DNA from 3 places in the Streptomyces sp. NPDC093097 genome. Region 1 is predicted to be linked to each of the others. Evidence: riboswitches for the same ligand, from Rfam matches in the RefSeq annotation. Region 1 holds a riboswitch; each other region holds the start of a gene.

The links. A riboswitch is a leader RNA that binds a small molecule or an ion and turns the genes downstream of it on or off. The one in region 1 is predicted to bind cyclic di-AMP.
Region 2: linked by a shared signal. The riboswitch ahead of ACIQE0_RS14195 (transglycosylase family protein) and the one ahead of ACIQE0_RS04265 (NlpC/P60 family protein) in region 1 are both predicted to bind cyclic di-AMP.
Region 3: linked by a shared signal. The riboswitch ahead of ACIQE0_RS28960 (M23 family metallopeptidase) and the one ahead of ACIQE0_RS04265 (NlpC/P60 family protein) in region 1 are both predicted to bind cyclic di-AMP.

What each region holds. Positions count from the first base shown of each region.
Region 1 covers NZ_JBIVOW010000002.1:296,640-300,474, reverse strand. Annotated here, with positions in the region: gene ACIQE0_RS04275 (C40 family peptidase) at 1-201, opposite strand, end outside; gene ACIQE0_RS04270 (hypothetical protein) at 464-817, shown strand; gene ACIQE0_RS04265 (NlpC/P60 family protein) at 984-2,141, opposite strand; cyclic di-AMP (ydaO/yuaA leader) riboswitch at 2,149-2,321, opposite strand; gene pcrA (DNA helicase PcrA) at 2,567-3,835, shown strand, end outside.
Region 2 covers NZ_JBIVOW010000006.1:423,497-427,331, forward strand. Annotated here, with positions in the region: gene ACIQE0_RS14185 (cytochrome P450) at 1-926, shown strand, start outside; gene ACIQE0_RS14190 (transglycosylase family protein) at 1,181-2,170, shown strand; cyclic di-AMP (ydaO/yuaA leader) riboswitch at 2,419-2,591, shown strand; gene ACIQE0_RS14195 (transglycosylase family protein) at 2,599-3,297, shown strand; gene eno (phosphopyruvate hydratase) at 3,508-3,835, shown strand, end outside.
Region 3 covers NZ_JBIVOW010000020.1:57,749-61,583, forward strand. Annotated here, with positions in the region: gene ACIQE0_RS28955 (GntR family transcriptional regulator) at 201-887, opposite strand; gene ACIQE0_RS28960 (M23 family metallopeptidase) at 1,136-1,936, opposite strand; cyclic di-AMP (ydaO/yuaA leader) riboswitch at 1,949-2,104, opposite strand; gene ACIQE0_RS28965 (pitrilysin family protein) at 2,417-3,799, opposite strand.

The DNA of each region.
Region 1 (3,835 bases):
GACGCTGCCGAGCCGGCGGGCCCAGCCGGCCACCGCGGTCGCCTGGTGGCCGCCCGAGCGCTCCAGCACCATGGCGCCGTCCAGGCAGCGCTGCGGGTCCGCGGCGAGCAGCAGCCCGGCGCGGGGGCCGCGGCCGGTGCGGGCGCGGGCCGACGGCGGGGCGAGCGGGGGCCGCTCTGCGGTGGTGTGGTGCGACGCCATGGCGGCCGTCACTTCCTTCCTGCGGGGCGAAGGCGACCGGGGCGGGGGTGCCGGCCCGGTCGGGTGTGCAGGAGGAAGTTAGGCCCGCGGTCACGGTGCCGAACCCCCTTGCCCGGCATTGCCCGTATCCGACCGCTCGCGATGCGCGGATGACCGGCCCGGCGGCCGGAGGAGGGCCGGGAGCGGCGGGCCCTGACCGAAGCGGGCATCGCGGGCGCCCTGCCGGAAAGGGCGTGCTATAGGGCGGATACGATCCAGCACTATGGACGTAGTAATCAATGCCGTCGTCGCTCTGCACATCATCGGTATCGCCTCCCTCCTGGGCGGTTTCCTGACCCAGATGAAGGCGATGAGCGCGGGCACCGCCCGCTTCGTGCCGGCCATGCTGCACGGCGCGCTGACGATGCTGGTCACCGGCATCGCGCTGGTCGGTCTGAACGAGATGCAGGGGGCCTCGCTCAACAACATCAAGATCGGCATCAAGATGACCGTCCTGGTGGTGATCCTGGCGCTGGTCTACGTCAAGCGGGACGAGGAGACGCTCGCCAAGCCGCTCTTCGGCGCGGTCGGCGGCCTCACCATGCTCAACATCTTCATCGCGGTGCTCTGGACCTGAGCCCGCCCGGCGGCCCGGCCCCGCCCGGCAAGCGGCGGCCCCGGGCCCCGCACCGCCGTGACGCAACGGCACACCGCGCGGTCATCCCGCTCCGTACTCCGGAGACGGCGGATGACCGCGCGGTGGCGTGTGGGGGGTGGGTCCGCGGGCGCGGGGCACGCGCAGGCTAGGCGGGCCGGACGCTCCCGTAGATCGGCATGTAGTAGATCGACTCGATCCGGACGTTGGCGCCCGGGTGCGGGGCGTGGATCATCTTGCCGTCGCCGATGTACATCCCGACGTGGCTGATGTCGTTGTAGAAGAACACCAGGTCACCGGGCTGGAGATCGGCGGTGGCGACCCGGGTGCCGGTCTTGACCTGGTCCCAGGTCGTGCGCGGCAGGTCGACCCCGGCCGCCTTCCACGCGGCCTGCGTCAGGCCCGAGCAGTCGTAGGAGCTGGGCCCGGTGGCGCCCCAGACGTACGGCTTGCCCATCTGGGCGCGGACGAACGCGAGCGCCTTCTGGGCCTTGGTGCTGTACGAGCCGCCGTCCGAGGAACCGCCGCCGGAGGAGGTGCCGCCGCCGGACGACGTGCCGCCGCCGGGGGTGGTCTGGCCGGAGCCGTCGGTGGGCTGCTGCCGCCGCTTCTCGGCCTCCTCCCGGGCCTTGCGCTCGGCCTCGGCCTGCTTCTGGCGCTCCAGCTCGGCCAGCCGCGCCTTCTCCTGCGCGGTCAGCCGGGACAGCAGCTGCCGGGCCTGCGCCAGCTTGCCCTGGACCTCCCGCTTGTTGTCCTTCAGGGACGTCTGCGACTGCTGGAGGTCCTCCAGGCTGCGGGTGGCCTCGACGCGCTGGCGGGTGGCCGTGGCGGCCTGCTTCTGGTAGTCGCTGACCGCCTGCTTCTGCTGCCCGCTCAGGCGCTCCATCAGGTGGTTGCGGTCGGCGAACTGCTGCGGGTCCTTGGCCAGCATCAGCTGGGCGGTCGGGTTGATCCCGCCGCTCTGGTACTGCGCCGAGGCGAACGTGCCCAGCCGGCGCCGGGACTCGTTCATCTTCTCCGCGCGCCGGGCCGCCTCGTCGAGCAGGCGGTTCACGGTGCGCTGCTGGCCGGCCGCCTTCTCCTTGGCGGCGTTGTACTTCTGGGTGGAGACCTCCGCCTGCTGGTACAGGTCGTCGACCTTCTGCTTGACCTCTTCGATGCTCTGCTGCGGCGCCTTGGGGGCGGCGTTCGCGGTCTGCGACAGCAGGGTGACCGAGGCCAGCGCGGCGGTGGTGAGCCCGGTCGCGGTACGGCGACCGGCGGGCGTGGCGAGTATGGGGGTGCGCGGCTTGCGATGGGACGCCAAGGCCGGCGACTCCTTCCGTGGACCGCCTACCGGGTTAGCTGTCGGGTTCGGGCGGTCTGCTGACGGAAGGCTTGCCCTACGGCCGGTGCGTCCGCCTGGCGACGGTCACCCCGGTCGATTCACCCCAGTTGTGCTCTTGGGTCCCCGGCTCCGGATGCCTGGGGGCAGCGCCGGACTCGGCGGGGGCGGCCCGTGCGAACGCTCTCGTCCGCTGGGACGGCGGGCTGCCCGAGCGAGACCGTAGCCAACTCGTGTGGCTCCTGTGAAGGCGAGTGTTCGATATGCCCGAAACCTTTTCGTGACCTGGACCTGCGCGGCCCCTCGGCCCCGCCCGGCGGCGTACTGCATGCTCCGGCCGGGGCGGGAGCGGACAATCCGTCACTCCGGGTCCGGTTGTCAGTGCGGCGGCCTAGACTCGGTGGGCGATGAGCAGCCTCTTTGACGACAGCTTCCTGGCGGATCTCGGCCCCCCGGACGAGGAGCCCCCGCCGCCGCCCGAGGACGAGCACGGCCCGGTCCCGGAGGAGATGCCCGCCGACCTCTTCGGCGGGGAGTTCGACGCGCCCGCGCCCAGGGAGCCGTACTACCGCGACGGCGCCGCCCGCCCGGCCCTCGACCCGGCGGCCCTCCTGGAGGGGCTCAACGACCAGCAGAAGGCCGCCGTGGTGCACAGCAGCGGCCCGCTGCTGATCGTCGCCGGCGCCGGCTCCGGCAAGACCCGGGTGCTCACCCACCGCATCGCCCACCTCCTCGCCGAGCGGCACGTCCACCCCGGCCAGATCCTCGCGATCACCTTCACCAACAAGGCCGCGGGTGAGATGAAGGAGCGCGTCGAGCAGCTGGTCGGCCCGCGGGCCGGCGCCATGTGGGTCTCCACCTTCCACAGCGCCTGCGTGCGGATCCTGCGCCGCGAGTCCAAGAAGCTCGGCTTCACCTCGTCCTTCTCGATCTACGACGCGGCCGACTCCAAGCGCCTGATGGCCCTGGTCTGCCGCGATCTGGACCTGGACCCCAAGCGCTTCCCGCCCAAGTCCTTCAGCGCGAAGATCTCCAACCTCAAGAACGAGCTCATCGACGAGGAGACCTTCGCCGGGACGGCGGCCGACGGCTTCGAGAAGACCCTGGCCCAGGCGTACGCGATGTACCAGGCGCGGCTGCGCGAGGCCAACGCCCTGGACTTCGACGACATCATCATGACGACGGTCCATCTGCTCCAGGCGTTCCCGGACGTCGCCGAGCACTACCGCCGCCGCTTCCGCCACGTCCTCGTCGACGAGTACCAGGACACCAACCACGCCCAGTACACCCTCGTGCGCGAACTGGTCGGCCCCGGCAGCCAGGAGACGCCCGCCGCCGAGCTGTGCGTGGTCGGTGACGCCGACCAGTCCATCTACGCCTTCCGCGGCGCCACGATCCGCAACATCCTCCAGTTCGAGGAGGACTACCCGGACGCCACCACGATCCTGCTGGAGCAGAACTACCGCTCCTCGCAGACGATCCTCTCCGCCGCCAACGCCGTCATCGAGCGCAACGAGAACCGCCGCCCCAAGAACCTCTGGACGGACGCCGGCGCCGGCGCCCGGATCACCGGCTACGTCGCCGACACCGAGCACGACGAGGCCCAGTTCGTCGCCGACGAGATCGACCGGCTCACCGACGCCGGCGACGCCAAGGCCGGCGACGTCGCGGTCTTC
Region 2 (3,835 bases), on a different contig from region 1:
CGCGCCGGGTCGCCGCGTTCGCGCCGCGCATACAGGAGTTGACCGACCGGCTGATCGACGCCATGGTCGAAAGACAGCACGGCGCCCAGCGGGGGAGCGCCGACCTCATCCATGAGTTCGCCTTCCCGCTGCCGATCTACGCGATCTGCGATCTGCTCGGCGTCCCGGCCGAGGACCAGGACGACTTCCGCGACTGGGCGGGCATGATGATCCGGCACGGCGGGGGGCCGCGCGGCGGCGTCGCCCGTTCCGTGAAGAAGATGCGGGCGTATCTGGCCGAGCTGATCCACCGCAAGCGGGCCGACCTCGGCGACGACCTGATCTCGGGGCTGATCCGGGCCTCCGACCACGGTGAGCACCTCACGGAGAACGAGGCCGCCGCCATGTGCTTCGTGCTGCTGTTCGCCGGCTTCGAGACGACGGTCAACCTGATCGGCAACGGCATCTACGCGCTGCTCCGCAACCCCGCCCAGCGGGAGCTGCTCCAGAAGTCGCTCGCGGCCGGCGACACCGACCTGCTCACCAACGGCATCGAGGAACTGCTGCGCTACGACGGGCCGGTGGAGCTGGCGACCTGGCGGTACGCGACCGAGGAACTGACGCTGGGCGGCGCGCGGATAGCCGAGGGGGACCCGGTGCTGGTGGTGCTGGCCGCCGCCGACCGCGACCCGGCCCGGTTCACCGAGCCGGACGTGCTCGATCTCACGCGGCGTGACAATCCGCATCTGGGATACGGGCACGGCATCCACTACTGCCTCGGCGCACCGCTGGCCCGCCTCGAAGGCCAGACCGCGCTCGCGACGTTGCTGACGCGGCTGCCGGATCTCCAACTTGCGGCGGAACCGGACGAATTGCGCTGGCGCGGCGGGCTCATCATGCGCGGATTGCGCACACTTCCCGTGGAGTTCACGCCCGAACCGTCCTGACCAGGGACGGGCCCATAGTTGACGGAACGTCAGCTGCGTGACCAATGCGTGATAAGCGCTACACCGGCTTGTGACAGCGCGTGACCCCGGTTACCTTTCCAGCGGCGATCGGGTCGGCCGGGGGCTGCCGTACGGCGAACCCTCCGACCCCGATCGGCACCTCCAATCGCCGCGCGAAAGGCAACCGCATGCGTTCCGGGAACGGCCGGCACCGTCGCCCCCGACAAGCACCGGCCATCTTTGTCACGGTCGGAGTGACCGGCGCGGGCCTGGCCCTGCCGTTGCTCAGTGCGGGCGGCGCCCAGGCCGCCGACACCACGACGTGGGACCGCGTCGCCCAGTGCGAGAGCGGGGGCATGTGGAGCTCCGCCAGCGGCAACGGCTTCTACGGCGGCCTCCAGCTCACCCAGGAGATGTGGGACGACTACGGCGGCTCCGCCTACGCCTCCCGCCCCGACCTCGCCAGCCGCGCCCAGCAGATAGCCGTGGCCCAGGCGATCCTCGACGACCGCGGCCCCGACGCGTTCCCCAGCTGCGCGCTGGAGGCCGGACTGGCCAAGGGCGGCAGCAAGCCCGGCGTGGACCCGGGCAGCACCAGCCGGCCCGACCCGCGCCCGTCGCCGAGCCACCCCGCGCACGACGACCCGGCGGACGACGCCCCGGCCGCCGGCGACCCCTCCGGCACGGCGGGAGAGCCGGGCCAGGCGGGCCCGGGCATGGACACGCCCACCCTGCCCGGCAGCGGCTCCGGCTCCGACGCGGACGCCGACACCGGCGTCGACGCCCCGGACGCGCCCTCGGCGACCCCGGCCCCCGCGGACTCCGCGTCCCCCTCCGGGCCCTCGTCCGCCGACCCGTCCCCCTCGTCGTCCGGCCGGCCGGCCACGCCGTCCCACGGGGCGCCCTCCGGGACCCCGTCCGCCCACCCGTCGGGCCCGGCGTCCACGCCGCCCGCCGCCGGCAGGCACCGCGGTGCGCCGGAGGACGGCACGGGTGCCGACGGCGGCCGGGACGGCGACGGCGGCCGGCACCCCTCCCGCGGCGGGGACGCGCACCGCACGCCCCCGGCGGGCACCGGCGACTACCGCGTGCGCCCCGGTGACAACCTGTCAGCCATCGCCGAGCACCACGACCTGCCCGGCGGCTGGCCCGCGCTCTACGACCGCAACCGGGATGTCGTCGGCGCCGACGCGGACCTCATCCTGCCTGGTCAGTTGCTCGATCTCGGCCGGACGCAGGGGTAGTTACCGCAGGTTCGGGGCGTTTCGTAAAAGTGAGATATGGCTCTCGTTGCGGGGGATGGGGGAAACTCCGTCCCCCGTTTCCATACCAGTGCCTACCTGCGGAAATAACCTCCCCGGTGATCAAAAACGGTCAACTGGGTTCAGAAGATGGGGTTTGAACACCAAGGGGCTTTTGCTTACGGTCAGGACCGCTCGCCAAAGCGGGCCCTTCGATCGCACGCCGAGTCCTGCCGGCGGTCGGAGTCGACGACGCGCAAGCGCCGAAGGCAGGAGCGGGGGACCCAAGGTAAGTGCCGGCCCCGCCCGCGAAAGCGGGTCAGCCGGCTTGGGGTGAAGCCGCGTGCGCAGCAGTGCACGCGGCCGGGCAGCTCACACGGCCCGAACCCGACAGCTCACCTCGTAGGCGTCGGTGAGGAAACGAACGCACGATGCTGATCAACAAGGGCAAGCACCGCCGCAGCTCCAAGGCCGTCCGCGTCGCCACCCTGGCCGGTGTCGCCGGCGCCGCCGTCGCCGTCCCGCTGATGGGCGCCACCTCCGCTTCCGCCGCCTCCGTCGCCACCTGGGACAAGGTCGCCCAGTGCGAGTCCGGCGGCAACTGGTCGATCAACACCGGTAACGGCTACTACGGTGGCCTGCAGTTCTCGAACTCCAGCTGGGCCGCCGCCGGCGGTACCCAGTACGCGGCCCGCGCCGACCTGGCCACCAAGGCCCAGCAGATCGCCGTGGCCGAGAAGCTCCTCGCCATGCAGGGCCCGGGTGCCTGGGGCTGCGCCGGCGCCGGCAACCTGACCGCCGGTGGCCCGGCCGCCAACGTCGACACCTCCGGCGCCACCGTCAAGAAGAGCCAGGGCACCGAGCTCCGCAAGCAGACCCAGGGCGCCGAGGTCCGCAAGCAGACCCAGGGCACCACCAAGAAGTCCGCCCCGGTCCGCGAGCAGTCCCGCCCGGCCGCCCCGCAGGACTCGCACCGCTCCGGTGCCACCTACACCGTGAAGTCGGGCGACACCCTCGCCAAGATCGCCAAGGCGCACGGCACCCACTGGAAGGCGCTCTACGCCGCCAACAAGTCCGTCATCGGCGGCAACCCCAACCTGATCTTCCCGGGCCAGCACCTCAGCATCTGAGCCTGACCCGCAAGAGCTGCCCCGCCCCGGCGCGTACCCCCGAGCGCGCCGTGGCGGGGCTTCTTGCGTGCCGCCCCGCCACGGCGTTCCCCGCATAGCGAACACTGCGCGGAAACCTCCCGTGAACTGGGATTTCGGGCTGCTTGCCGGGTTTTTTGGACCCGTGGAGCGGGCCACGGGCGAGCGGATCCGTCCAAGGCCGTTAGGCTCATGCCGAGAACTCCAGACACCTCCGAAGGAGACAACGTGCCGTCCATCGACGTCGTCGTAGCCCGCGAAATTCTCGACTCGCGAGGTAATCCCACGGTCGAGGTCGAGGTCGGCCTCGACGACGGCAGCACCGGCCGTGCCGCCGTTCCGTCCGGTGCCTCGACCGGCGCCTTCGAGGCCGTCGAGCTCCGGGACGGCGACCCCAACCGCTACCTCGGCAAGGGCGTGGAGAAGGCCGTCCTGGCCGTCATCGAGCAGATCGGCCCGGAGCTGGTCGGCTACGACGCGACCGAGCAGCGGCTGATCGACCAGGCGATGTTCGACCTGG
Region 3 (3,835 bases), on a different contig from region 1:
CATCAAGGGCAGCAAGTTCCGGCATCACCGTGGGGGCAATTTCGAGCATCCCTCTCTCCCCCCGACCGGAATCCGCGTCCGCCCTAATTCTGCGAAATTCGGCGAACGGCGCCAGAAACGCACGTCGGGCACCCCGCCCCGCCTTCGTTCCGCACATCGGGAATTCCCGAATATCTCACTCGATGTATACGGGGCGATTGTTAAATGCGGGCGCGCACCACATTGACGGGATGTTTCGACTCCCGCACGACGGAAGCGGGGCGCCGCAGCCGGTACGCCGGGAGCGACCGTTCGATGTGCGCCGCCATCAGGGCGCGCGCCCGCTCCGCGTCCCGCCGGGCCACCGCGTCAAGTACGGCGCCATGCTCGTTCCACGAATCGGTGACGTGGGCGGGTGGCTCGACGGCATACGTCCACTCGATCTTGCGTCGCAGCTGGATGAGGGGCGCCGTCAGGCTGGGGCTGCCGGCCGCCTGGGCGAGGGTTTCGTGGAACCAGCCGTCCAGCTGGCACAGGTCGCCGGGGTGGCCGTGGCGGGCTCGCTGCTGACCGAGCCGCACCAGGCCGCGCAGCACCTTCAGATGGGCGGTGGTGCGGCGGGCGGCCGCACGGGCGGCGCCCAGCGGCTCCATGACGGCGCGGATGTCGAGGAGGTCGGCGGCCTCCTGCTCGGTGAGTTCGGCGACGCAGGCGCCCGCGTGGTGGCGGGTGGTGACGAAGCCTTCGGCCTGGAGGGTGCGCAGCGCCTCCCTCACCGGGACCCGGGAGACGCCGTACCGCGCGGCGAGGACATCCTCGACAAGTCGACTCCCCGGCGTGAGCATGCCGGAGACGATATCGCCCCTCATCGCCGTGCACACCGCATGCGTGGAAAGGTGGCCTCGCATCGTCCGCGCCTCCGCCGTAATACCGGGAAAACGCCGCCGCTCGGCGACATTCATCGACCCTATTCGACGCGAGGGGATTCCCCTGCGGAACGTCGCAAATTCGCCGACGGTGCTTTTCGGCCGACATGTGCGGGGAACCTGGCGGGTGGAACGCCGGTGCCCCACGGAGACGCCGAAGCCCCGGCCCGCCAGGGTGGCGGACCGGGGCTCCAGGGGGACGGCGATGCGGCGGAGAGGCTGCGGGAGGATCAGACGCTGACGCCGTGCGCGCGGAGGTAGGCGATCGGGTCGATGTCCGAGCCGTAGTCGGGGCCGGTCCGGGCCTCGAAGTGGAGGTGCGGGCCGGTGGTGTTGCCGGTGTTGCCGGAGAGGGCGATCTGCTGGCCCGGAGTGACCGTCTGCCCGACCGACACGGCGAAGGACGAGAGGTGACCGTATTGGGTGTACGTACCGTCGTTCATCTTGATCACGATGTTGTTGCCGTACGCACCGCCCCAGCCGGCCTCGACGACGGTGCCCGCGCCCACGGCGTGGACCGGCGTACCGGAGGCAGCGTGGAAGTCGATACCGGTGTGGCTACCCGAGGACCACAGGCCACTGGACGCCTTGTACCCGGTGGAGACGTAGGAGCCGGTCACGGGGGCGACGAAGGCGTTCAGAAGCCTGCGCTCGGCCTCGCGGGCGGCACGCGCCTTGGCCGCGCGCACCTCTTCGGCCTTCTTCTTCGCCTCTTCGGCCTTCTTCTTCGCTCCCTCGGCCAGCCGATTGGCCTCGGCCTCGGCCTTCGCCCTGGCCGCGTTGACCTCGGCGACCGCCTGCTGCGCGTCCGCCTGGGCCTCGAGGTGGACGGCAAGCTCGTCACCCAACTCGACGGCGTGCTGGAGGCCGGTGTCGTGGGAGGTCGACTCGCCCGTGGCGGCGAGCGCGGGCGACGCCACGGAGGCGACGACTCCGGAGGCCGCGAGGGTGGCTATGCCGGCGAGGTTGCGGGTGGTGCGAGCGGTGCGGCTCGCGCGGCGGTGCTTCCCGGTGGCACGGGTGAACGCCATGTACGGGCTGGTCCTTTCCTTCCCTCTCGCCTACCGGGTTAGCTGACGGGTTCGGAGCAGGAAGGTCTCCTACGGACTCCTCCGGAAAGGGGTCCGATTCACCCCAGGGACGTGTGGGTCCCCGGCTCCCCTGGCTCACGCCATACGGGGACTCGGCGATGGCTGTCCGGTGCCACTGTTGTGGCGGACTTGTGACGAACAGCCGCCCCGACGCTAAACGCGGCAACTTTCGATCGCCAAACAGAACCTGTTTTTTGTGGGGTTCGCCACACTCGAATCGGGCAACAACCGCAACGGATCGGGCGGCACCGCCCGTCCACAGCGCGGGCCACGACGGCCGAGAAGCAGAACCCGTGCGCCGGGCCGGCCGCGGATTCGCGGCACGCACGCACAGCGGCTCCCGTGGCAAGTGACCGCCACGGGAGCCGCTTTGTCGATAGGTGACGAACCGTCGGGTGACGCCCCGCCACAGGGCAGGGATCAGCCGCTGACGACCGTCACCTCGCCGATGCCCAACGCCTTGACGGGCTCGGCGATCTGCGCCGCGTCACCCACCAGGACCGTCACCAGCCGGTCCACCGGGAAGGCGTTGACGACCGCCGCGGTCGCCTCGACCGTGCCGGTCTCCGCGAGCCGGACGTACAGCTGCGCCTGGTAGTCGTCCGGGAGCTGCTGCTCCACCTGGTCGGCGAGGGTCCCCGCGACGGCGGCGGCGGTCTCGTACTTCAGCGGGGCGACGCCGACGAGGTTCTGCACGGCGACATCGCGCTCGGCGTCGGTCAGCCCCTCCGCCGCGAGGGTGCGCAGCACCGTCCACAGGTCCTGGAGGGCCGGCCCGGTGGACGCGGTGTCCACGGACCCGCTGATGGCCAGCAGGGAGGCGCCGGTGGCCCCCTCCGGGGAGGTCGGGGCGGAGGAGCGCAGGACCTGACCGAAGGCGCGCACCCCGTAGGTGTAGCCCTTCTCCTCGCGCAGCACCCGGTCCAGACGGGACGTGAGGGTGCCGCCCAGGCAGTACGTGCCGAGCACCTGGGCGGGCCACACCTGGTCGTGCCGGTCGGCGCCGACCCGCCCGATGAGCAGCTGCGTCTGCACGGCACCGGGACGGTCGACGATCACCACGCGACCGGTGTCGTCGGCGGCGACCGGCGACGGCTTCGGCGGCTCCACGGTCGAACCCGTCCAGGCGCCCAGGGTGTCGGCCAGTGCCGCGTCCAGGTCGACGCCGGTGAAGTCACCGACGATGACGACGGTGCCGGTGGCAGGCCGGATGTGCGTGTCGTAGAAGGCGCGGACGGCGCCGGCGTCGATCCGGGCGACGGTCTCCTCGGTGCCCTGCCGGGGCCGGGACATCCGGGAGGTGGCCGGGAACAGCTCCTTGGACAGCGCCATCGCGGCGCGCCGCGCCGGGTTGGCCAGCTCGTGCGGGATCTCGTCGAGGCGGTTGCGCACCAGCCGCTCGACCTCGCCCTCCGGGAAGGCGGGGGCCCGCAGCGCGTCGGCGAGCAGCCCGAGGGCGCGCGGCAGGCGGGAGGCCGGGACCTCCAGGGAGACCCGCACACCGGGGTGGTCGGCGTGCGCGTCCAGGGTGGCGCCGCAGCGCTCCAGTTCGGCGGCGAACTCCTCGGCGGTGTGCTTGTCGGTGCCCTCGGAGAAGGCCCGGGCCATGATCGTGGCGACGCCGTCGAGGCCCTCGGGCTCGGTCTCCAGGGGAGCGATGAGGTTGATCTCCACGGCGACGACCTGCTGGCCGGGGCGGTGGCTGGTCAGCAGGGTCAGCCCGTTGGCCAGCCGGCTGCGCTCGGGCGCCGGGAAGGCCCACGGCTTGGGCGCACCGCCCCGGGGCTGCGGATGGAACTGCATGGAGCTCACGGGGGCGTCTGCGGGGGTGGTGGCGTC